Regions from separate parts of the Aliiglaciecola sp. genome, predicted to be linked through region 2. Evidence: predicted binding sites of a transcription regulator. Region 2 holds the regulator's gene; each other region holds the start of a gene.
The links. The regulator FNR, encoded in region 2, switches genes on or off when oxygen is low (the NO sensors DNR and NnrR bind a similar motif). The targets are predictions, from matches to a motif close to TTGATCTAGATCAA.
Positions count from the first base shown of each region.

Region 1: a site for FNR is predicted at 6,814-6,827, ahead of ccoG (cytochrome c oxidase accessory protein CcoG). Genes of this name have one in related genera too.
Region 3: a site for FNR is predicted at 1,199-1,212, ahead of gltA (citrate synthase). Genes of this name have one in related genera too.

Region 1 is NZ_JBDWYG010000007.1:36,941-45,295, forward strand. It holds gene ABJV04_RS00200 (SulP family inorganic anion transporter) at 1-31, shown strand, start outside; gene ABJV04_RS00205 (DsbA family protein) at 648-1,268, opposite strand; gene ABJV04_RS00210 (thiol:disulfide interchange protein DsbA/DsbL) at 1,298-1,951, opposite strand; gene ABJV04_RS00215 (TonB-dependent receptor) at 2,098-3,960, opposite strand; cobalamin riboswitch at 4,030-4,256, opposite strand; gene ABJV04_RS00220 (serine/threonine protein kinase) at 4,299-5,282, opposite strand; gene ccoG (cytochrome c oxidase accessory protein CcoG) at 5,279-6,712, opposite strand; gene rutR (HTH-type transcriptional regulator RutR) at 6,853-7,524, opposite strand; gene ABJV04_RS00235 (hypothetical protein) at 7,938-8,309, shown strand.
Region 2 is NZ_JBDWYG010000031.1:102,433-110,787, reverse strand. It holds gene ABJV04_RS07150 (heavy metal translocating P-type ATPase) at 1-568, shown strand, start outside; gene ccoS (cbb3-type cytochrome oxidase assembly protein CcoS) at 581-766, shown strand; gene ABJV04_RS07140 (sulfite exporter TauE/SafE family protein) at 763-1,428, shown strand; gene fnr (fumarate/nitrate reduction transcriptional regulator Fnr) at 1,454-2,191, shown strand; gene uspE (universal stress protein UspE) at 2,305-3,237, shown strand; gene ttcA (tRNA 2-thiocytidine(32) synthetase TtcA) at 3,373-4,260, shown strand; gene ABJV04_RS07120 (patatin-like phospholipase family protein) at 4,276-5,337, shown strand; gene ABJV04_RS07115 (DUF2987 domain-containing protein) at 5,348-5,977, opposite strand; gene ABJV04_RS07110 (glucosaminidase domain-containing protein) at 5,974-6,783, opposite strand; gene ABJV04_RS07105 (hypothetical protein) at 6,776-7,534, opposite strand; gene ABJV04_RS07100 (LysE family translocator) at 7,554-8,210, opposite strand; gene cobB (Sir2 family NAD+-dependent deacetylase) at 8,210-8,355, opposite strand, start outside.
Region 3 is NZ_JBDWYG010000019.1:91,210-99,564, reverse strand. It holds gene gltA (citrate synthase) at 1-1,009, opposite strand, end outside; gene sdhC (succinate dehydrogenase, cytochrome b556 subunit) at 1,411-1,785, shown strand; gene sdhD (succinate dehydrogenase, hydrophobic membrane anchor protein) at 1,779-2,126, shown strand; gene sdhA (succinate dehydrogenase flavoprotein subunit) at 2,126-3,895, shown strand; gene ABJV04_RS04395 (succinate dehydrogenase iron-sulfur subunit) at 3,910-4,620, shown strand; gene sucA (2-oxoglutarate dehydrogenase E1 component) at 4,797-7,619, shown strand; gene odhB (2-oxoglutarate dehydrogenase complex dihydrolipoyllysine-residue succinyltransferase) at 7,632-8,355, shown strand, end outside.

The DNA of each region.
Region 1 (8,355 bases), on a different contig from region 2:
TTATCGCATTGCCTCGGATAAATTAGGTTAAGCACAGCGAAACTTTTGCGGGGCTTTAGCCCCGTGAAAGGTAGGTGTATTCCATGGCCTAAAGGCCATGCTACAGGTTGGGGTGTTTAACCTCTTGTGGGAATGGATCATTACCTTGTAGGCGGGTGCTTTAGCCCCGTAAAAGGTATCGGTGGCGTTTAGGTATATTCCATGGCCTAAAGGCCATGCTACAGGTGAGGTGGTTTAGCCTCCTGTGGGAACGGATGATTCCTTTGTAGGCGGGTGCTTTAGCCCCGTGAAAGGTGTCGGTTTCCTTTAGGTATATTCCATGGCCTAAAGGCCATGCTACAGGTGAGGTGGTTTAGCCTCGTGTGGGAATGGATGATTCCCTTGCAGGCGGGTGCTTTAGCCCCGTAAAAGATGCCGGTTTCGTTTAGGTATATTCCATGGCCTAAAGGCCATGCTACAGGTTGGGGTGTTTAGCCTCTTGTGGGAATGGTTCATTCCGTTGTAGGCGGGTGCTTTAGCCCCGTAAAAGGTATCGGTGACGTTTAGGCATATTCCATGGCCTAAAGGCCATGCTACAAGTGAGGGGGAAAGGTGCCGCTGTTGGTATGATATATTCCATGGCCCTTAGGCCATGGAATAACAACCTATTATGATTGGTTGGTTAACCAAATAATCAATTCAACAAACTCATCTGGCGTCATTTTCGCGCCAAAAATTGCCTTGTATTTATCGTTCACAATAAACGTTGGAACGCTGCGGACCCCTTGGGTTAATTTATCATTTTTACGCACTGCGCCACGTATTCCATAGCTATTGGCTAGCTTTTTCAACTTTTCACTATCACCGCCAGCTTCAGAATAAACTTGCAAAATATCATCCATGGAAGCAATGCTTTTGCGTTCTTTATGGATAGCAGTAAAAAGCGCAGTGTTAAATTTGTCTGCTTCACCTAATTGTCGCGCGGCTAACATTGCTTTGGTCGCTGCATTCTGGGTATCTTGTTCGGCACCACCCATAAAGTTCACATGGGCTTTGGTGAAAGTCACATCACTGGGCAATTTACCTTTAAGTTCTTTTGCTATGCTCTCGAAAGTAAAGCAGTGTGGGCACCAAAACGAGAACACTTCACGAACCTGTTTAGTTTGGCTCGGTATCTCTTTTATTACAGTGTAGTGTTCACCTTCTTCCCACTTCGATTGCGCCATGGCTAAAGCTGGAATTGCGCATATAAATGCTATTAAAAAATTGCGCGTTAATTTAAAAATCATATAAATAAAATCCTATAAAAGTAATGTTATTAACGTTGTTTAGATAACCAAACAACTAAATCTGCGATATCGTCTCTAGTCATACCTTGTGCAACGGTTGCTTGATATTTTCCATTTACAATAAAGTTAGGAACCCCACTCAAGTGCTGACGATAGGTTTCGATGGTTTGGTTATTTTGTTTAAGCAGATTATTAATTTGGAAACTAGTCTCCATTTTGTCGAACTCGCCGTTATCAACGCCTTTGGCTAAGAAAATGTTTCGTAACTCTGGCGTACCGGTAATCAGTTGACGTTGTAAATGAATATAACTAAAGATAGCGCTATTTATTTCTTCTTCTCTGTCCATACTTCTGCCAATTAGCAGGGCTTTTGTTGCCGCATCTTGAATTTCTGGGCTAGTAAAGCGCATAAAGTTTACATGCACTTTTTTGAACGTGACATCTTTATCTAATTTAAGCTTTATCTGTTCTACAATAGGTTCAAAGTTAAAACAATGTGGACACCAGAATGAAAAGAACTCAAGTACTTCGGGCTCTTCTGAAACCTCGTCACTAATGATTTGGTAGTGAGTGCCTTCTTTCCATTTAGCTGGTGGAGCAGATGGTTCCGATGGGCTCTCTTTTGAGCAGGCTTGCAGTGATAACAGTATAAATAACGCAAATACAGTTGATAGTTTTTTCATATCAATCAATTCCTTCAAAAATTTGCTAAAGGTTATCATAGCTAGTAAAAGATTAGGTATAGTTAATCAGCCAGATGAATATAATCTGCGGATGAAATGCATAAAAAAACCGCTTCAAGAAGCGGTTTTTTGTATATTTAAGTTTTCTACAAGCTAATGGTGGTTGACACAAAAAAGTTTTGACCTGCCGTATTAAAGCCATTTACTTCCTGATAATCGTCATCAAAAAGATTATTTACACCGGCTTTAACACTCACTGATTCAACTATTTGCCAGCGAGCTGTTAAGTTTGTTACTTGGTAGTCATCTATTTCTACACCAGCAATATCCACCGCATTTCTAACACTTCTAAATGTTAGCTCTGCAGCGAGTTTGTCGTCTAACCAAGCGTTTCTAACTCCGACATTGAATTTGTTTCTAGGTCTTCTCAAGCGAGCTTCACCAGCACTGTCTTCTGCGTCGTTGTATGTATAGTTGGCCCACACTTTCAATCCGTTGGCGAACACTTGTTCTAGGCTAGTTTCAATACCTTTGGATTTACTTTCTCCGCTAGATTGTAAATACCCTTGATAAGATGCTAAATCGAAAACAATTTCGTTTTCTATGGACTGTTTGAAAAAGACCATTTCAGCACTCAATCCATTTTTGGTATCGATGACAAAACCTAGATCTAAGCCTTCACTGTTTTCTTCAGCCAATTGCAATCCTGCAGCGTCACCGTATGCATAAGGACCATCGTTATAGCTTTGTTCATAAATACTTGGTGCGCGGAAGCCGGTGCCATAGGTGGTTTTAAACTTCACGTCAGCAAAATCAAATGGTACGATTTTAACCGCACCTAAGCGCACACTATTATGTTTACCGAAGGTATCATTATCGTCGTATCTGTAACCTAGGTTGAATGCCAGTTGATTGTCGAATTGACCTAGCCATTCTACGAATAGACTTTTCTGATCTCGGCTTAAATCATTGCCATCGATTTCCTGGGTTTCTTTTTCCAAGCCAAAGACGAAGTCGTGCTGCTTCCAGTTTAGGCTACCTAAGTACTCGAACTTATCGATGCTACCTGAATTGCTAAACCCGTATTCGCCATTATTAATATAATCTCGATCTACATCAGTTTTATTATAAGCAATTTGATGCTGACTATTGTCCCCTTGATAATTTACAGCGCCGCGAAATGTTTGCTGTTCAGCCTCAGTGCTACAGGCGTTGATTAGCGCAAAAGTGGCATTATCGTAGCAACCATCGTATTGATTTTCGGCATCGACATTTCGAAACACTAAAGACGCCGCGATGTTTTCCGTTAAGGCCAGCTGTCCTTTAAAATGCACGCTTTGGTTGTCATAACCATCTTTCTCGCCACTTTCATCGCTAGTTTTCGCGTTAAAACCGTCACTTTTGACTTTTGAAGCCGATAAGAAGAAAGAACCGCTATTGTTGCCAGCAGCAATGTCAGCATTAAATATTTGTGTGTCAAATGAACCCGCAGCTAAGGTGCCACTAGCCTCAAACCCTTTTACTGGTTGCTTACTGTACATACTGATAATACCACCAGCGTCAGCACCGTAAGAAAGCCCTTGAGTACCACGTAAAATCTCTATTCGAGATAATTGGTTTATTAACACATCATCAAAAATTGGAGCAACTTGTGGAGAAGATGTATCGCTTAGCTCTACGTCATCTATATAAAGTTTGGTTCTGAATGCTTCTTCACCGCGAATTCTGACAGCTGTACTCTTACCCAAACCGCCTGAATTTGATACGCCAACACTTGGGGTTTGACGCAAAATTTCAGTTACATTGATTGCTGTTTGCATTTCAATATCACTTTCGTCTAGCACAGAAACACTGGTCGCTAGTCGGTTAGTGGGTAACTGAATTCGGCTAGATACAACGGTCATCTTTTCAATGTCTTGTTGTTCTGGCGAGTTTGATTGAGCATAGAGATTGGAAGATGCTAGAGCCAAGCTAACGCTTACCCCTATAAGAGTAGTTTTATTTTGCATTTTGTTTAGCCTTGTTAAGTACTCCGCCCGAGTACTAGATCATATGAGTGACAGTTTGTGGTTTTGTGCACAAACCTATGCGTCTCAGGCCGGTATCCGGGCTTACAAGTGTCTTAACAGACTCGATTAATACCTTCCCATTCTTTCAAACAGTGGTAACTTATTAATCATCAATACCTTTGGGTATCACTTGTTTACCGTTGCGGGGGCAGCGTCAGCATAAATCAGATATTACTCTAATTGCACTGTCTTCCCGTTTAACCACCGATGGTGGCACCTAAGAGGTGAGCATTATATCCATCTGTTCTTAAAAGAATAGGGGTTTATGCTTTCTGTTATTAAAATAAAGTCAGACTTGGTTCTTGGAGGGCGGAATATTGTTCTTTTAAGGCTAAAATCTGTTGTTCCCAATACTTAGCATCTGCAAACCAAGGGAACGCTTGAGGAAAGGCGGGATCCTGCCAACGACGCGACAACCACGCCATATAATGGACCATGCGCATTGCGCGTAAAGGTTCAATTAAGCTTAATTGCCCACTATCGAATTGAGCAAACTCTTCGTAGGCTTCAACTAGGGTATCCATTTGTATTCGTTGCTGGTAGGTATCACCAGACAACATCATCCATAAATCTTGAATGGCGGGTCCCATTCTACAATCATCCAAATCTACGAAAGTTGGACCGTCTCGCCACAAAATATTGCCAGGGTGGCAATCTCCGTGAAGACGTATGGAAGAGTTGGGTTTATATAAGCTCGCCGCTAACGCTGTCACTTGCTCTAAAATAGTGAAAAATGCGGTGTGCAAGCTGCTCGGAATAAGTTCTGTTTTGTGTAGGGTTGCTGTTGCTTCAAGCAAGTGCTCCTGAATACTAAACGTTGGTCGATAAGCAAACGACTGGCCTTTTGACACTTGGTGGATACGACCAATAAAGCGTCCCATCCATTCCAGTTGGTCAAGATTATCAACCTCAAATTGACGGCCACCAACGGAAGGAAATATAGCAAAATAAAACCCCTGATAACTGTGTAATGATGCGCTTTTGGTCCGTAAGGGAGCCACTACAGGGATTTCATGGTCATGCAATTCTTGAGCAAAATCATGCTCTTCTTGAATTTGTTCTCGAGTCCAGCGCTGAGGCCGGTAAAACTTGGCCACATAGCGTCGTTTGTCATCACAAACAAACTGATAAACCCTATTTTCATAGCTGTTTAATGCCAATAGGCCTGAGTCTACTAAGTATCCTTTAGACTCAATGGCATCTAAAATGGTATCAGGGCCGAGTTGTGCAAAATCAAAGGTCGTTGCATTTAAGTCATTCATCGATAAATGAACTTACTAGTTTCGCTCATCTCAACGGGATCGCTGTTGCCATCAATTGAAGTAACCTTAAATTGGAATTCTGTTACAGTTTCGTTTAACGCATAAGGGTCAATAGCAAGGCTTATGGGCAAGTTTAAGACTTCACCACCTGCAACAGTGACTTGGTCTGGACCTATGTATTTATTCCCCTCTAAGCCTACAACATCAATTTTATACGTGTGTTCAGTTTGTGACTTATTCAGTACTTTTAAGGTATATACGTTCTCAATAAGACCGTCGTTGGTTTCTCTAAATAGTGAGTTGCGATCTCTGATAATGTCGACTTCTAATGGCACTCTAGCAATAATTTCATAGGTTAAGAGGGAGGTCATTATAAATAGTACAACCGCATACCCAATTAATTTAGGTCGAAATATTTTAGTCTTACCTCCGGCTAGTTCATGTTCAGAAGTAAAACTAATCAATCCTTTAGGGTAATTCATTTTTTCCATTACCCCGTTACAAGCATCAACACAGGCACCGCAGTTAATGCACTCGTATTGCAAACCATTGCGGATATCGATACCTGTGGGGCATACCTGAACGCACAAGTTACAATCTATACAGTCGCCAATGCCTTTTTGTTTGATTTCTTCGTGACTGGTTTTTCTTGAGCGCGGTCCACGCTTCTCGCCACGGGTAGGATCATAAGCCACAGTAAAAGTGTCTTTATCAAACATGGCTGATTGAAATCTAGCGTAGGGACATATGTGTGTACACATGATTTCCCGCATCCAGCCGGCATTTCCATAGGTGCAAACAGTAAAAAAGATAACTGATAAACCTGCCCAAAAACTGACATCGAAGGTAAAAAAGTCAATAAACAATTGGTTAATGGGGGTGAAATAGCCCACAAACGTTAGTGCCGTAAGCAAGGCAACTGTTATCCAAGCAAAATGTTTTAAAGCTTTTCGCCAAAACTTGTCGAAGTCCATTTTGCGCTGATCTAGTTTAATTCGCTTGTTTCTAGCGCCCTCTATTTTTTCTTCAAACCAAATATAAATAAAAGTCCATGTGGTTTGGGGGCACATAAACCCACACCAAACCCTTCCGGCAAAAGTGGTGACAAAAAATAGAGCGAAGGCGCTAATAATTAAAATCCAAGCCAGTAGGGTTAAATCTTGTGGCCACAAGGTAAGTCCAAAAATATTAAAACGCTGGGCGCCTATATCGAACAAAACTGCTTGATTTGAGTTGTATTGAATCCAAGGGATGAGTGCAAAAATGCCAAGGAAAAATAGTCCGAAAAAGCGTCGAAAAGTCTCTAAAGTACCTTCAACTGCTCGGACATATATGCGGCTTCGTGGTGTGTATGCATTTTCATGCTTACTGGCTTCGGGTTGGTGAACTTTTACTGCGGTTACGTCTTTGATTGGAATGCGTTCACTCATTCAATTATCCTTTACGGGACTACTAAAAATCTCGATGACATCGAAATTTTTATAGGTTAGTAATTAATCCCCCTATTATCGCACAGACTGCCCGCAAATTGTTAATCTGGATCAATGAATCAACTGTTTTTTTTGCACTTTCAACTGGGTTGCGGCCTTACACCGTTAAGTATAATTGATTGAATGTTATGTAATGTAGCTGCAAAAAACTCGGGGTCGTCTAAACTTTGACCTGTCACTGCCTCCACTTGAACCCGAAAATCAGCGTAATGTTGAGTTGTGGCCCAAATGCTAAAGATTAAATGATAGGGATCAATTGGCGCTAGCTTTCCTGCTTCTATCCAACCAGAAATAACCTCGACTTTAGCTTGTACAATGGCCCTTAATGGAGACTCTAGCTGATTAAATAAAAGCGGCGCTCCTTGTACAACTTCCATACAGAACAATCGAGACTCTTTCGGATTGTCTCGGGATAAAGTGAGTTTCACTTCAATATAACTCGAGATAGCTTCGATGGGATCTTGTTCTGGTGAAAAGCCCTGTAAAGGCTTTAGCCAAACATCTAATAACTGCTGAATTACATCTAAATAAAGCTGTTCCTTGCTGGCAAAGTAGTAGAGTAAATTTGTTTTGGAAACTTCTGCTAACTCTGCAATCTGTTCAACACTTGTACCGTGTACACCGTTACTAGAAAACAAATCTAGAGCCGCCTGCAAAATCACTTTACGTTTATTTCGTTTTGCTTCGGTGCGTTTACTCTGCGTTGTTGGGCTAGATACACGTGTTGACTTGTTGGATGTTTTGTTCCGCATTGTATAAGTCATCTGTCTATTCATATCCCATTATAATTTAATCCCTGTCCATTATGTTTTAACCAAGTTTTTAATAATAAGCAATCCCATCGATACTTAATTACCAAATAAACAGTATTCACAGTGAAGCACAAATGAGGTCCAGGGATTTATATAACGAGTAGGAGACCGCAAGATTTAGACACTCCAAGGCTTTTCATATTATTCGAGTTGCCATTGGGTATTGCGAAGCAGCAAATAGAACCGTCATTTAATGGGTAACAAGAGCTAAGTAATTGTTTATATGGGTATTGATTAAAAGACTCTTGTATAAGCTGGGATAATACAGAGGCCTTTAAAGTTTAGACTAGTTAGTCTAAGTTAATCGTTCATTTTGGTTCTGGGGCTATTTTGCCGCGTTTAGATGTGAAAGTATGTTTAGGTATTTAATTATTTTAGCAGAAATAGTGATATTGGTTATGGCGCTACGCTCGTCATTCGCCCAGTATTTGTTATCTGATATGCAAAATAGTTTGACTCAATTAATGACTGATATATCAATGAAAATGGAAAAAGCGCAGCTTAAAGAGGTGCGTTATTCTTTAGCTCCTTATACTGATCAGATGCGGGATTTTCAGCGTGATTACATTCTGGAAATTACGGATACCTCCGAAAATTTAGTCAATTTTCACGCTAAATATTGTGTTCAGCGTGAAATAAACCCTTTCGTAAATGGTTCAAACTTAGAGCTAGTTTGTCACACCATTAGTAACTCCACTTTGCTAGAAACTGAAGAGTCCACTTAGTTTTCAATCGAAATAGCTTTGCCTGTTCGTTTGAGTTAAATGACCG
Region 2 (8,355 bases):
CGTGTATTTGCAATTAGGCAAACAATTAATCGCCGCATTTACGGTAAAAGATGTAGTCAAAAAAGACGCTAAACAGCTCGTCAATGACCTGAGTAGCAAACAATTAGTGATGTTAAGTGGTGACGCCGAAACAAGTGCTACCTCGGTTGCCAACGCCTTGGGAATTCCCAATGTGTATTTTAGGCAAACGCCTCAACAAAAACTCAATTACATCCAAAGTTTACAAGCTGATGGACATAAAGTGTTGATGATTGGAGATGGTATTAATGACGCGCCTGTATTAGCCGCTGCCGATGTATCTATTGCAGTAGGTGACGCTAGTGACATGGCGAAACGTTCAGCCGATATCATTTTATTAAATTCGAAATTAAGTAATGTAAAATTTGCTGTTAGTATGGCAATCAAGGTACGCCATAAAATTAAACAGAATATGGTCTGGGCTATAGGTTACAACGCACTTATTCTTCCTCTTGCAGTGGCTGGATATTTAAGCCCATGGATGGCCGTTATCGGTATGTCTTTAAGTTCAATCATTGTAGTAGCAAATTCAATTCGTCTGCTCCGTTAATAGGAAACTAAATTGAGTATTATTTATGTATTAATCCCCATCGCTATACTGCTCGTTTTGTTAGCTATCGGGATCTTTTTTTGGGCAGTTAAGTCAAATCAATTTGAAGATTTAGAACGTCAAGGTTACAACATTTTATTCGATGATGACGTAGACAAAAAAGCACCACAAAAAGCCCCTAAAACTGAAGAAGAATGAACGATATCAGCTGGTTCTCAGCGATTTTAATTGGTCTTGCAGGTAGTGTACATTGTGCAGGGATGTGCGGCGGTATTGTTACCTCGTTTACCTTTGCCTTGCCAAAAAATCAGTCACAATGGCCATTTTTAATCGCTTATAATACAGGACGTATTTTATCCTACAGTGTTGCTGGCGCTATCGCCGGACTTTTAGGGCAAGTTGTCACAACCCAATCTTTCATCAACCCACAAGTACTCACCCTGTTTGGTGGGGTATTTATGGTGTTACTGGGGCTTTATGTGGGTCAATGGTCAAAGTTGCTCACTAAAGTCGAAAAAGTCGGTGCTATTTTTTGGCGTAAAATCAGCCCGTTGTCAAAACGTTTTATTCCCTTTAAACACCCAATGTATGCCGTGCCCTATGGTGTGATTTGGGGTTGGCTGCCCTGCGGATTAGTATATTCAACATTAACCTGGAGTGTTTCCACTGGCAGCGCAGTACAAGGTGCGTTGACCATGTTTTGTTTTGGTTTAGGCACACTGCCTATTATGTTAGCAATGGGAGCTAGCGCCACTCAAATCAGAAGTTGGTTAACACAACCCTTGGTAAAACGTAGCGTTGCAGTTTTATTGTGCTTATTTGGCTTGATTTTATGTTACCAAGGGATTCATAATTGGTAACTAATGAATTAAGTGGAATTATCTAATGTCTGATTCGAACAAGTTCAGTATTCGCTGCCAAAATTGTAGTTTTAACCATCTTTGCATCCCCGTAGCCCTGAACCAAACAGAAATGGAAAGTTTAGATGAGATAATCGAGCGTAAACGTCCTTTGCATAAAAATGATCAGCTCACTATTCCAGGACAAAAATTCACCTCATTATTTGCGGTAAGAACAGGTTCATTTAAATCCTATATTACCTCCCCTGATGGAGAACAACAGATAACCGGGTTTCATTTTCCTGGTGATATAGTTGGTTTCGACGGACTCTTTTCAGAAAAGTACCAAAGTTACAACCAAGCCATGGAAACCTCTATGGTGTGTGAGTTGCCCTATGACAAGCTCGACACTATGAGCGAGCAACTTCCGACATTACGTAAAGAAATGCTTAAGATAATGAGCACGGAAATAAACCAAGACCATAGTATGATGATGCTCTTGAATAAACGTACTGCAGAGGAACGTCTTGCACATTTTTTGATTAATTTATCCGACCGCTTTCACTCTCGTGGTTTTTCTGAAACCGAGTTCAATTTAACCATGACGCGTAACGAAATAGGTAACCATTTAGGTCTTACCGTAGAAACCGTCAGCCGTTTATTAACCCGTTTTCAAAAAGAAAATATCATAAAAGTAGATGGCAAGTTTATCCAGATCCCCGATTTAGCCTCCCTTAGAGATAAGCTCGGTGAGCATGTTTTACAAAATAAAGCCTGCGGATAGGCCTTTCCTGTTAAGTTGATTTAGGTCAAAACAAATAATCGGTTAACTGGCAAAATAGCTAAAGTACCCATACACTTAAGATGAAAGTGTAAACCTTATAAGGGAGTTAACTAATGTCCATATTTAACAAAATACTAGCCGTTGTAGACCCGACCACCGATGATCAGAAAGCCTTTAAACGGGCTCTCTTGCTGGCACAAAAAACGGGGGCCAGTGTTACTGCCTTTCTATCCATTTACGATTTCTCTTATGAAATGACCACTATGTTGACCGTAGATGAACGCGAAACAATGCGCCAAGCTGTGGTAGATGATAAAACTGATTGGCTAGCCAATATCGTTGAGCCATTGGCAGCTAACTCTTCAATCTCTGTAGATATCAAAGTAGTTTGGCATAATCGTCCTTATGAAAGTGTCTTATTTGAGGTGATTGACCACAGTTATGACTTAATTGTAAAAGGCACTCACGAGCATGACACCTTGAAATCGGTTATTTTCACCCCTACCGATTGGCATATTTTGCGAAAGTCTCCCGTGCCTGTATTGCTAGTCAAAGAGCATGACTGGCCAAGCAATGGCAACATTTTAGCGGCTGTTGATGTTGGTAGCGAAGATGATGAGCACCATAGTTTAAATAAAATCATTACAAAAACCGCAGGGATGATGGCTGATTTATTAGAAGGTAAAGTTAACCTTGTTAACTCTTACCCTGGAACACCAGTGAATATCGCCATCGAAATTCCAGAATTTGATCCCGTTGGTTATACGGAATCAGTCAAACAGCATCATGCCAAATGTATGCTTGAACATGCACAGAAATTCAATATACCCCAAGAAAATCAGCACCTTAGTGAAGGTTTACCTGAAGACGTAATTCCATCGGTTGCTAAAACCATAGATGCAGAGTTAGTAGTGATTGGAACCGTAGGTCGAACAGGGATCACCGCTGCACTTATTGGTAATACCGCTGAACACACTATCGACTCTCTCAATTGTGATGTTTTAGCCATAAAACCTGAAGGTTTTGAGTGTCCACTCAAGCACTAGTAATACATTAGCAATATCAGAGCAGAAGTTTACCTAAAACATTTGAAATTAGAGTGTTTATGTCCTTTATGAGGACAGGTATAATCGGCGCTGATAGCAATGTTTTCTAGGAATATAATGAGTAAGATCGAGTCTCTGTCTGAGAGTAAAAAATACAGTTTCAATAAACTTCAAAAGCGCTTAAGACGAAATGTAGGTAAAGCAATCGCCGATTTCAACATGATCGAGGATGGCGATAAGGTGATGGTTTGCCTGTCTGGTGGTAAAGACAGTTACACTATGCTCGATATTTTGATGTTTCTAAAAAGAATTGCCCCTATAAAGTTTGAAATTATTGCGGTTAATTTAGATCAAAAACAACCTGGCTTCCCCGCGGATGTACTTCCAAGATACTTAGAAAATTTACAAGTACCTTATGAAATTGTCACCGAAGATACCTATTCCATCGTCAAAGATAAAATTCCAGAGGGTAAAACCACTTGTTCTCTTTGTTCAAGATTACGTAGAGGAATACTGTATAAAACGGCATCACGTTTGGGGGCGACAAAAATCGCTTTGGGCCATCACCGCGATGACATGCTCGAAACCTTATTTCTGAACATGTTTCATGGGGGACGCTTAAAATCTATGCCTCCAAAACTCGTCAGCGATGATGGTAAACAAATGGTTATACGACCATTAGCCTATTGCTCTGAAAAAGAAATAACCCAGTATTCCGAACTACTTGAATTTCCGATTATTCCCTGCAATTTGTGTGGCTCTCAAGAGAACTTGCAACGTAAAGTGATTAAAAACATGCTAACAGATTGGAATCAGCGTTTTCCGGGTAGAATAGAGAGTATGTTTAAAGCGATGCAAAATGTGGTTCCTTCCCATCTTGCTGACAATCAAATTTTCGACTTTAAAACTTTAGAAACACAACAAACACCGTTTGAAAACGGTGATATTGGATTTGATCAAGAAGACTTTTCATCCCCATCCATTAGTAATGATGACACCGTAAATATTATCAATATAAGTTAAGGATCACTTCAATAGATGAAAATTGGATTAGCGTTAGGAAGCGGAGCCGCTCGAGGCTGGGCGCATATCGGAATTATTCAAGCCTTAGAAGAGCTTGGCATTGAAGTAGATGTAGTGGCAGGTTGTTCAATAGGTGCTTACGTTGGAGCCGCTTATGCGAGTAATAAATTAGAACCTCTTGCACAATGGGCTAGTTCTTTATCTGAGTGGCAAGTACTTGGGCTTATGGGGGTTGGCTTTCGTAAAGGCGGACTTGCCAGTGGTATAAAAGTATTTAAAGCCCTTGAAGAGAATTTTTGTGAACGAGAGTTTGAACAATTATCCAAACCATTAGGTGTAGTAGCCACCGATTTATATAGTGGTAAAGAGGTTTCTTTTACTCAAGGTCCATTAGCCGAAGCGGTAAGAGCATCCTGTGCCATACCCGCTCTTTTTCCGCCAATTGCTTTTAAAGGAAGATGGTTAGTGGATGGTGCAGTGGTAAATCCTGTACCTGTAAATTTATGCCGTCAACTTGGAGCTGATTTCGTTTTTGCGGTCAATTTAAGTGCCGATTTTAGACCTGAAATTCAAGCTCAATATCAGTTGGAACATGAAAATAATCAGAAGCGAACCAATGATTTTTTCAATAAAAGTCACTCGTTTATGCAACGTATTTTTAGTGGTAGATTTAAAAAAGACAGCGAAATTGATGAAGAGGATCTTGAGTCCTTAGAAGATTTAGAGAATATGTCTTTGCATGAAAATGACGAATTGGAAAATGAAGACGTTTCCCCTTCGTTAGAAATTGATAAGGAAAACCCAGAAAATATAGAAACAGAGTTCACAACTAGCAAAATGAAATTAACCGACAACACCCCTAGCATGTTAGGCGTAATGTCGAACTCTCTTGATATTCTTCAAGCAAGAGTAACACGTTCTCGTTTAGCCGGAGATCCACCGGATATCCTCATCGAACCTCAACTAAGAGACTTCGGCATCATGGAGTTCCATCGTGCCGCTGAGCTAATTGAAGAGGGACGCCAGAGTGTGAAACGAGTCGCTGCGCAAATTAAATATCAATTACGTCTGGACTAAGTTTTTAGGTTTACTTTGTTATTGCTGTAATTCTGTACGGGGCCTCAGAAAAGCTCACCTGAGCGCCCTGCTCTAACCAATCCTCACTGACTACAACATGATGTTCATCTACGTATAATGCATCCGGTATCGAGTCTCTATCAATGTTATCGAAATAAAACTGTAACCCGCTAACTGAAGGCATTAGGAATGAAAGGAAACTTCCCATATCATCGAAAAATATAGCGTACTGTTGATACAAGTCTTGTAATTCTTGATGAGTGTAATGGGTTTTCAAATAACTGGGTTTTGTTTCCAATTGCACTGACATGTCACACTGATTACTATTTTCAACCAGTTCTAGTTTAACTAAAGCTTTAGCTTGATTTAAGGCTTTTTCGGTCGGTAATAAAAAACGATATTCTGGGGTAATGGTAACCGGAAGGGTTACTTTTTGAGTGACGATATTCGCACTTTGAATTTGGCACAAGCCACCGTTTCTAACATTTTTAAAACCAAATGCGAATTGTAATGCGGGCGTCTCTTCATTATCGATTTTTTTAAGATGGCTATAAAAGCTAGAATACTCAACAGACAGCGTATCAGCCAAAGCAGAACTACAAAAACTAACCAAAATAAAAATAAAGCTTAAAAATTTCATGCGGGTAAAAACTTCCTATTAAAACGTATCATTTGTATGAGCTCTTTAATGTACTCGTCACCGCGTTCGGAGTAATTTTTCAAGCCTTTTGCTAACTTTTCAGCGGTAATTTGTTGATTACTGTTACGTAATTTGGCTCGTATGTCGCGCAACTGAGTGTAAGCCTCGTGACGGTTAATATTTCGAAAATATGTACTTACAGCATGCTCTAAACTGGTAAATTTAGCCACTTCATGAACCGCCCCTTCATTGCGACGTTTAGGAACGAAGCCACAGCCCTCTCGAAAGCACCAAAGACCGAAGAAGTTAAAACCTTGCTTGGCAAATCTTGAGGTCCCCCAAGCCGACTCATTGGCGGCCTGCATAAGCACTAGTTCAGCGGGTATCACATCAATTTTAAGCAATAAACGACTTACTATTTCGGATAACTCTAGTTTAGGATCAACACGGTACTCCGTGATCAATGAGTCTAACCTTGTTTGTTGCAAAGAGTTAAAAGGCTGATTTTGTTCAATCACACTTTTAATTTCTTTGAGAAATGTCCGTTTTTCAATAATAACCCTATTGTGATGGCGTATTGCCGGCAGTAAGTAATTAAAAAATGCCTTTTTCCTAACCACCACTGGAGAAATTTGAGAAAAATTAGGCATTTTCTGTTCAGTGTATGGTGCAATATTTTGCTCATCAAAAGGATCTAACTTCTTTGGTGGGAACAGAAAAGGGTAACTTAATACTACTGCGCCAAACACCCAGATTACCAATAAATAGAGAATACGTCTGGGTGTTGGGAAGTCGAGGTTACGCATCAAATGTAGTGTCTCCGTCAGACCCATTTTGTTGGCTCTGGTAGTTAAAGTTATTGCTACTGCTGCCGTATCCAAAAAGTTCACAATACAGCAAACCATTAATATTATAATAGAAGGGTAAGAATAGTATCAAACCAATCCCAAACGAAAGAATTGAAAGCACTAACAACACTAAAAATACTGCGTATAAAATAGTGAATGGAAATAAGTAACGATTAACCATTTTAATGGAAAGTATCAGTGCTGCGATTGGCGTGAAGTTTTTATCCGCGACCAAAAGGACCGCAAAACTGGTTGCTATCATTAAATATAGGCCAGGCAAAATAAAAAGCGCCATACCTGCTTTGGTTACAATTAAAATAAATGCGGTGACTAAACAAATGGGAAGTGCTTGGCCTAGTTTGGAAAATAAAAACCTAACAGATGCCAATTCTTTTAAATGAGACCTCGCCCCTTGCAACATTAAAGCAGCAGTCATTGGCGCTAAAAGCAGTTGAATTATTAAGTCCAAGGTCATCAAATGGCCTTGAGTAAACTGCTCCATGGTCTGAATTCCATTGTATTTAATGTATATAAGCGCAACCACCATGCTTAGTACAAACACTACCAGCAGCATTTGTAGGAAGACTAAAATACTACTCATAGTATTTTCGAAGCCCTTGGCTAATATACTTTTCAAATCAAAGTTATATCCGCCATTAAGGTTTTGCTTAATCAGCTCCGAATGGCTTTTTTCATTAGGTTTAGACATCAATAATTCTTTTATTAATTTAAGTGGAAAAAACTAGGTTTACGGCCAGCACTATTAGTATCACTCCCATGAAACGATCAAATATATGACCATTTTTCTGTAACGATGAACGAATTTTCGTTCCACTCATTAGGTAGGATAAAAAACAAAACCAAACACCAGTGGCAAAGGCTAAATAAATACCATAGCTAACTTTAATTAGCATTGGAGTGTGCGGAGATACGGCTACAGCAAATACAGTCAAAAAAAACAAAGTTGCTTTAGGGTTCAATCCATTCGTCATTAAACCAATCAGAAATGACTTTTTATCGGATGTAAGTTGCGTTTTTACTGACTCAGCTTCCAATGATACACTATTTTCAAGGGAAATAGGTTTACTGCGGATCGCTCCCCACCCCAGATATAACAAGTACGCAGCAGCGACATAAGCAAATCCTTGAAATAACCAAGGCGTGGTTTTAATTAAGATGCCGATGCCTAACAATGAATAGGCCACGTGGATTAGAATCCCCACTCCAACGCCTACACTGGTAAACATAGCTGAACGCCTACCACTGCTGATACTTTGTTTTAAAACCACGGCAAAATCGGGACCAGGGCTGGCAACTGCGAAAAAATGTAATGTAGCAATTGCGGCAAACTCTAACCAATAAGGAGTAAAATCAGGTAAATTCATTATTTTATTAACGACTCAATATAATTGGGAATCACTTCTGTGGCTGGTCCATAATAACTTTCAGAAAAAGCGCTAAAACCGTTACTGGGTTCTAAATTTAGCTCTACACAGTGGGCTCCATGAAAACTAGCCTGCTCAACAAAAC
Region 3 (8,355 bases), on a different contig from region 2:
TTAACAATGGATCGTCAATATTCATTTCTTCAAGTACTTCGTGACAGCTTTCACGCATTACAGTTGCACGAGGATCGTGGTTTTTGTAAACACGGTGACCAAAGCCCATTAATCTGAACGGGTCATTTTTGTCTTTAGCACGAGCAATAAACTCTGGAATACGGTCAACACTACCAATTTCTTGCAACATGTTTAAGCATGCTTCGTTAGCTCCACCATGAGCTGGACCCCATAACGATGCAACACCAGCGGCGATACATGCGTAAGGGTTAGCACCAGATGAACCGGCAAGTCTAACTGTAGACGTTGAAGCATTTTGTTCGTGATCCGCATGTAACGTAAAGATACGATCCATAGCGCGAGAAACAGCAGGGCTGATTTCATAATTTTCAGCAGGTACAGAAAACATCATGTTTAAGAAGTTTTCTGCATAACTTAGATCATTTCTTGGATAAACAAAGGGTTGACCAACGTTATATTTGTAACACATTGCTACTAAAGTCGGCATTTTCGCGATTAAGCGGTATGCACTTCTTAAGCGTTGTTCAGGATCTGAAATATCCAAATCATCGTGATAGAAGCTAGAAAGAGCACCAACTGTGCCACACAACATGGCCATTGGGTGAGCATCTCTGCGGAAGCCTCTAAAGAAATTTGTTAATTGATCGTGAACCAAAGTGTGACGCGTAATGGTGTTTTTAAAATCAGCATACTCTTCTGAAGTTGGCGTTTTGTCATGTAATAACATGTAACAAACTTCAATATAATCAGCATCTCTTGCCAATTCTTCGATTGAATAACCTCTATGAAGCAATACGCCTTTAGCTCCATCAATGAAAGTGATGGATGATTCGCAAGAACCAGTAGCCATGAAACCAGGGTCGAAAGTGAAGTAACCGCTAGAGCCTAATGCTCGAACATCTATTACGTCGTTCCCAGCAGTTCCCGAAAGTACCGGAAGTTCTACCTCTTTGTCGCCTACTTTTAAAATGGCTTTAGTTTCTGCCATAAGATGTTCTCCTTAGACTAAGTTCTTAAACTGTTAAAAATATATACAATAATAACAGCCATGAAAAAAAGTGTGCTATTTGTACTTAGAAAGTTAGCTCAAGTCAATTTTAATACACGAATGTTTAATATTTATTCTCAAAATGTATCTAGAATCAACATAATTACCCAAATCCAGAATTAAACCGTTTTTATCTAGAACAAAAATTGTAATTAATCTCAACGCTGGATATACTTTACGACACTAAATGAAAAAAACGCTTAGTTGTTAAAGGTTTAATAGTTAATTAACAAAGTGTTAACAGTTAGGTTTGCTTAACTCTATTTTTCGTTTATGCACTATACAACAAAATAACTTTAAATAAATGCGTCAAACCTCAACAATGATTACAGGCACATAAAGTGAAAAAACAAAGACCAGTCAATCTTCAACTCAATACGATAAGTTTTCCCCCTTCAGCTATAGTTTCTATTTTACATCGGGCAACCGGTGTTGCTATGTTCTTCGCTCTGATTTTTGTGATCTGGGCGTGGGCTGTATCTGTATCATCCTTAGATGGATTTAATACAGTGCAAGAAGTAATGGCAGGGCCTCTTGGTAAATTCGTTGCTATCGGTACCTTATCCGCCTTGACCTATCATATCCTTGGCGGTATCCGTCACGTGATTATGGATATGGGTCACTGGGAAGAAATCGATTCAGGCAACTTAAGCGCGCAAGCCACTATTGGTTTGTGGGTATTAGTGACTATCGTTATAGGAGTTATATTGTGGTAACCGAACAAGCGGGTTTAAAACGTAACGGAGTACAAGATTTTGTTACTCTACGTGCTACGGCACTTATCATAACCTTATTTTCTTTTTACATGACCTATTTTTTCATTGCCACACCCGTGGTGACATTTGAAATTTGGAAAGATTTATTTTCTAGCATATTTATGAAAGTTTTCACTTTCATTACGCTAGTAGCAATTATGTATCATGTAAGAATTGGTCTTTGGCAAGTTTTAACAGACTATGTCAAGGGACCAGGTTTGCGAGCAACGTTACAATATGTTCTTAACATTATTGCATTTGTATATGTTGCAGTTGGTTTATTTGTTTTGTGGGGTGTGTAGTGAGTATTCCGGTTCATGAGTTCGATGCAGTAGTAGTAGGAGCTGGCGGCGCTGGAATGCGAGCAGCTTTACAAATTTCTCAATCAGGCAAGTCCTGTGCGTTACTTTCAAAAGTATTTCCAACACGTTCACATACGGTTTCTGCTCAAGGCGGAATTACAGTAGCGTTAGGTAATGCCCACGAAGATAACTGGGAATGGCACATGTACGATACCGTTAAAGGTTCCGATTATATCGGTGACCAAGATGCTATCGAATATATGTGTAAAACAGGCCCTGAAGCCATTATTGAAATGGAGAACATGGGACTACCATTTTCTCGTTTTGAAGACGGCAGAATTTATCAGCGTCCTTTTGGTGGTCAGTCGCAAAACTTCGGTGGTGAGCAAGGTGCTCGTACTGCAGCGGCAGCCGACCGTACAGGTCACGCATTATTACATTTGCTTTATCAGCAAAATGTTAAAAATAAAACAAAAGTATTCAGTGAATGGTACGCCCTTGATTTAGTCAAAAACCAAAATGGTGATGTAGTCGGTTGTACTGCAATTGATATTGAAAGTGGTGAAGTCGTTTACTTCAAATCTAAAGCGGTTGTATTAGCCACAGGTGGAGCTGGTCGTATCTATGCTTCAACTACTAATGCTCACATTAACACTGGTGACGGTGTTGGTATGGCATTACGAGCTGGTGTACCGGTTCAAGATATGGAAATGTGGCAGTTCCACCCAACGGGTATCGCTGGAGCTGGTACGCTAGTAACCGAAGGTTGTCGTGGTGAAGGTGGTTACCTTCTAAACAAAGACGGCGAACGTTTCATGGAACGTTATGCACCAAACGCGAAAGATTTGGCGGGTCGTGACGTAGTTGCTCGTTCAATGATGACCGAGATTCGTGAAGGGCGCGGTTGTGACGGTCCTTGGGGAACTCACATTAAACTTAAACTCGATCACTTAGGTAAAGATGTACTTGAATCAAGATTACCAGGTATTCTTGAATTGTCTCGTACCTTTGCTCACGTTGATCCGGTTAAAGAACCAATCCCAGTTATTCCTACTTGTCACTATATGATGGGTGGTATTCCAACTAATGTTGATGGCCAAGCTATAAGTATCGATAAAGACGGTAACGAAAAACCCATTGGCGGATTATTCGCTTGTGGTGAAATTGCCTGTGTATCTGTACATGGTGCTAACCGTCTTGGTGGAAACTCGTTATTAGACTTGGTTGTATTTGGTCGCGCTACAGGTCTGCACCTTGGTGAAGCTATCGATAAAATTGATTCTACTGAAGCATCACAAACTGATGTGGAAGAAGCAATGGTACGTTTCAATCGCTGGGAGAGCTCAGAGGTTGGTAAAGGTGAAGATCCAGTTCAAATTAAGAAAGATTTGCAGCAATGTATGCAACTTAACTTCTCTGTATTCCGTGAAGGTGACGCCATGGCCGAAGGTCTTGCTGAACTGAAAGAAATTAGAGAAAGATTGAAATTCGCTCGTCTAGATGACAAGAGTAGCGATTTCAACACTCAACGTATTGAGTGTCTTGAACTTGATAACCTAATGGAAACTGCATTTAGTACTGCAGTAGCTGCGAACTTCAGAACAGAAAGTCGTGGTGCTCATAGCCGTTTCGATTATCCAGACCGTGATGATTCACAATGGTTGTGTCACTCTGTTTATTTACCAGAGTCAGAGTCAATGCTTAAGCGTGACGTGAACATGACACCGAAGCTACGCGAAGCGTTTCCACCTAAAGCTAGAACTTATTAATAGGAGTAACGAAGATGAATCTTACTTTCTCAATATATCGTTACAACCCGGATGTTGATAACGCACCACGCATGCAAGAATACTCGCTTGAAGTGGAAGAAGGGCAAGACATGATGGTGCTTGATGCACTTATCGCCCTTAAAGAACAAGACCCAACGTTGTCATTCAGACGCTCATGCCGTGAAGGTGTGTGTGGTTCTGATGGCGTGAACATGAATGGTAAAAATGGTTTGGCTTGTATTACGCCACTTTCCGCTTTAGGAAAAGGCAAAATCGTAGTACGTCCTTTACCAGGTTTACCAGTGGTACGTGATTTAGTCGTTGATATGAGTCAGTTCTATACTCAATACGAAAAAATTAAACCGTTTTTGATTAATGATGATAATCATCCGCCAGCACGTGAACATCTTCAACTTCCTGAAGAGCGTGCTAAGCTAGATGGTTTATATGAGTGTATACTCTGTGCATGTTGTTCTACTTCATGTCCGTCATTTTGGTGGAATCCAGATAAATTTATTGGACCTGCCGGATTGTTGCACGCTTATCGATTCCTAATCGATAGCCGTGATACAGCCACTGATGCACGACTCAGTGATTTGGATGACGCATTTAGCGTTTTCCGTTGTCACGGGATAATGAACTGCGTTAGTGTTTGCCCGAAAGGACTTAATCCTACTAAAGCTATCGGCCATATTAAGTCGATGCTACTACAACGGGCTGTTTAGTTTAGTCATTTGACACCAGTGGTGTTAATCGTGACAGCAAGTCTAAATAGCCATCCTTCGTAGGATGGCTTTTTTGCTTAAAAAATCAAACCTTTTGGGTTTATTTACTTTAATTTTTTGGATATTTACGCATACTAGATATCCGGTTGTTAGCCTGACTTTTTAAAGGGACAATAATGCAACAAAGCGTGATGAAAGCATGGTGGGATTCTTCACACATGGCTGGCGGCAACGCTGCTTATATAGAAGAACTCTACGAAGCATTTTTGGAAGATCCAAACAGTGTTTCAGAGCAGTGGCGAAGTATTTTCGAAAGTTTGCCTAAAGTTGATGGCGTTGAATTAGATACCAACCATTCTTTAATAAGAGAGCAATTTAAAGCCCTTGCAGCACTAGGTCCAGCGGCCAGAGCAACTAGCAGTGCGCCAGCGAAGGCTGCAAGTAGTGATGAGAAGCAAGTAAGAGTACTGCAACTAATCAATGCTTATCGATTCAGAGGGCATCAACATGCTAATTTAGATCCATTGGATTTATGGAAGCAGCCTAGAGTTCGAGACCTAGAATTATCCCACCACAATTTGACTGAAAAAGATTTCGATACCCATTTTAATGTTGGTTCGTATGCTATTGGTCAAGAAACCATGACATTGAAGGATTTATTCACTTCCTTAAATAGAACCTACTGTGGTTCTATTGGTTCTGAATATATGCACATTACTGATACTGAACAAAAACGTTGGTTACAGCAGCGCTTAGAATCGGTACAGGCAAAACCTGAAATTAGTCGCGATGAAAAAGTTAACATACTTAAAGGCTTAGTCGCCGCTGACGGTATGGAAAAATACTTAGGGGCTAAATTCCCTGGTGCTAAACGCTTTTCATTAGAAGGCGGCGATGCATTAGTTCCTATGCTTAAAGGCTTAATTAGCCATGCTGGTGTAAATGGCGCTAAAGAAGTTGTCATTGGGATGGCTCACCGTGGTCGACTAAATGTTCTTGTGAATGTTTTAGGTAAAAACCCATCTGTGTTATTTGATGAATTCTCAGGAAAGCACGATGAGTCACTAGGTGCTGGTGATGTAAAATACCATGCAGGTTTCTCATCTGACTTTGCGACTGAAGGTGGTAATGTCCATTTAGCGTTGGCCTTTAACCCTTCTCACTTAGAAATTGTAAATCCAGTGGTTATTGGTTCAGTAAGAGCCCGTCTTGATCGCCGTGGGTGTGAAGATGGTTCTACCGTTCTGCCAATTACTATCCATGGTGACTCGGCTATTGCTGGACAAGGTGTTGTTCAAGAGACATTTAACATGTCTCAGACGCGTGGATTTAAAGTGGGTGGAACAGTTAGAATTGTGATAAATAACCAAGTTGGTTTTACCACTTCTAAAACTGAAGATACTCGCTCAACGCAATACTGTACAGATATTGCAAAAATGGTTCAGGCGCCTATATTCCACGTCAATTCTGATGATCCTGAAGCTGTTTTGTTCGTTACCAAACTAGCGTTAGATTATCGTAACACCTTTAAACGTGATGTGATGATTGATTTAGTTTGTTATCGACGTCATGGTCATAATGAAGCTGATGAGCCAAATGCAACACAGCCATTAATGTATCAAAAAATTAAAAAGCATCCTGTTCCCCGTGCATTGTACGCTGATCAATTAACCGCTGAAGGCAGTCTTGATGCCCACGAAGTGGATAAGTTAGTCAGTGAGTACCGAGCAGCCTTGGATCATGGTGCTTGTGTTGTGCCTGAATGGCGTCCGATGACAGAGCACTCTGTCGACTGGACTCCGTATTTAGGACATGAATGGAATTCGCCTTATGATGCACAAATCGAAAAAGATAAACTTATCGAGTTAGGGCGTTCTATTGTTAGCTACCCAGAGAGTTTTAAACTGCAATCTCGAGTGAAAAAACTCTATGGTGATCGTGAAGCTATGTTGGCTGAAGATAAGCTGATTGACTGGGGAATGGCTGAAAACTTAGCCTATGCTGATATTGTTTCAAGAGGAACAAATATTCGTTTAACTGGTCAAGATTCTGGTCGTGGTACTTTCTTCCATCGCCATGCTGTTTTGCATAACCAAAGTGATGGCGCAGAATATATGCCGTTGCAGCACGTTAGTGAAGAGCAAGGTAAAATGGAAATCTACGACTCTGTGCTTTCTGAAGCTGCGGTTGTAGCCTTTGAATTTGGTTATGCCACTGCTGAACCAGGTACATTAACTATTTGGGAAGCGCAATTTGGTGATTTCGCCAATGGTGCTCAAGTGGTAATCGATCAGTTCTTAAGTTCAGGCGAAGCCAAATGGGGACGTTTATGTGGACTAACTCTATTGTTGCCACATGGTTACGAAGGACAAGGTCCAGAGCATAGTTCTGCTAGACTAGAACGTTTTCTACAATTATGTGCTGATCATAACTGGCAAGTCTGTGTGCCTTCTACACCGGCACAGGTTTATAACATGATCAGACGTCAAGCAATTCGTCCCATGCGTAAACCGTTAATCGTAATGTCTCCTAAATCACTATTACGTCATCCTTTAGCGGTGTCGAGTTTTGATGAGTTAACTGATGGTGTTTTCCATACTGTTATTGACGAAATTGACGATATTAAACCAGCAGACGTTAAACGTGTTGTCATGTGTTCCGGTAAAGTTTATTACGATTTATTAGAACAACGTCGTAAAAACGAACAACATGATGTGGCGATTGTCAGAATTGAACAACTTTATCCATTCCCAAGTGAAGAAGTGGTGGCAAACATCACTAAAAAGTATCCTCACGTTAAAGATTGGGTATGGTGTCAAGAAGAACCACAGAATCAGGGAGCTTGGTATTGTAGCCAGCATCATTTCTGGGCATCTATCCCAGAAGGAGCAAAACTAACTTATGCAGGTAGAACTGCATCTGCTTCTCCTGCAGTTGGCTATAACGCAGTTCACAATCAACAGCAAAAAGCGTTGGTTGATGATGCACTTACTCTATAATTAGGAACCAGTATGACAATAGAAATTAAAGTACCGGTGCTACCAGAATCAGTAGCAGATGCTTCGATTGCCACATGGCATGTCAAAGTTGGTGACAAAGTCAGTCGAGATCAAAATCTTGTTGATATCGAAACCGACAAAGTAGTGTTAGAAGTTGTATCACCAGATGCGGGTACAATCACAGAAATTATGGATGCTGAGGGCGATACTGTCCTTGGTGAACAAATCATTGCAAAACTAGAAGAAGGCGAAGGCGCCAGCAGTGCAAAAGCACCTGCAGCACCAGCAGCTAGTCAACCAACTACATCAAGTACAAAGGGTAAATCAGTGGAAATTAAAGTTCCTGTGCTGCCAGAATCGGTAGCTGACGCAACAATCGCAACATGGCACGTACAACCTGGGGAAGCGGTTTCTCGGGATCAGAATCTAGTGGACATCGAAACTGACAAAGTTGTGTTAGAAGTCGTTGCTCCAGCAGACGGTTCACTAACTGACATCGTTGCTCAAGAAGGTGACACTGTAACTGCAGAGCAAGTCATCGCAAACTTTGCTGAAGGTGCAGGTGCATCTGCTCCAGCAGCGTCAGAATCTGAAGAAGCTGAATCTGCTGATGAAAATGACGCATTAAGTCCATCAGTTAGACGTTTATTAGCTGAAAAAGGCGTTGATGCAGCGAATATCAAAGGCACAGGTAAAGGCGGTCGTATTACTAAAGAAGACGTTGAAAAACATCTTA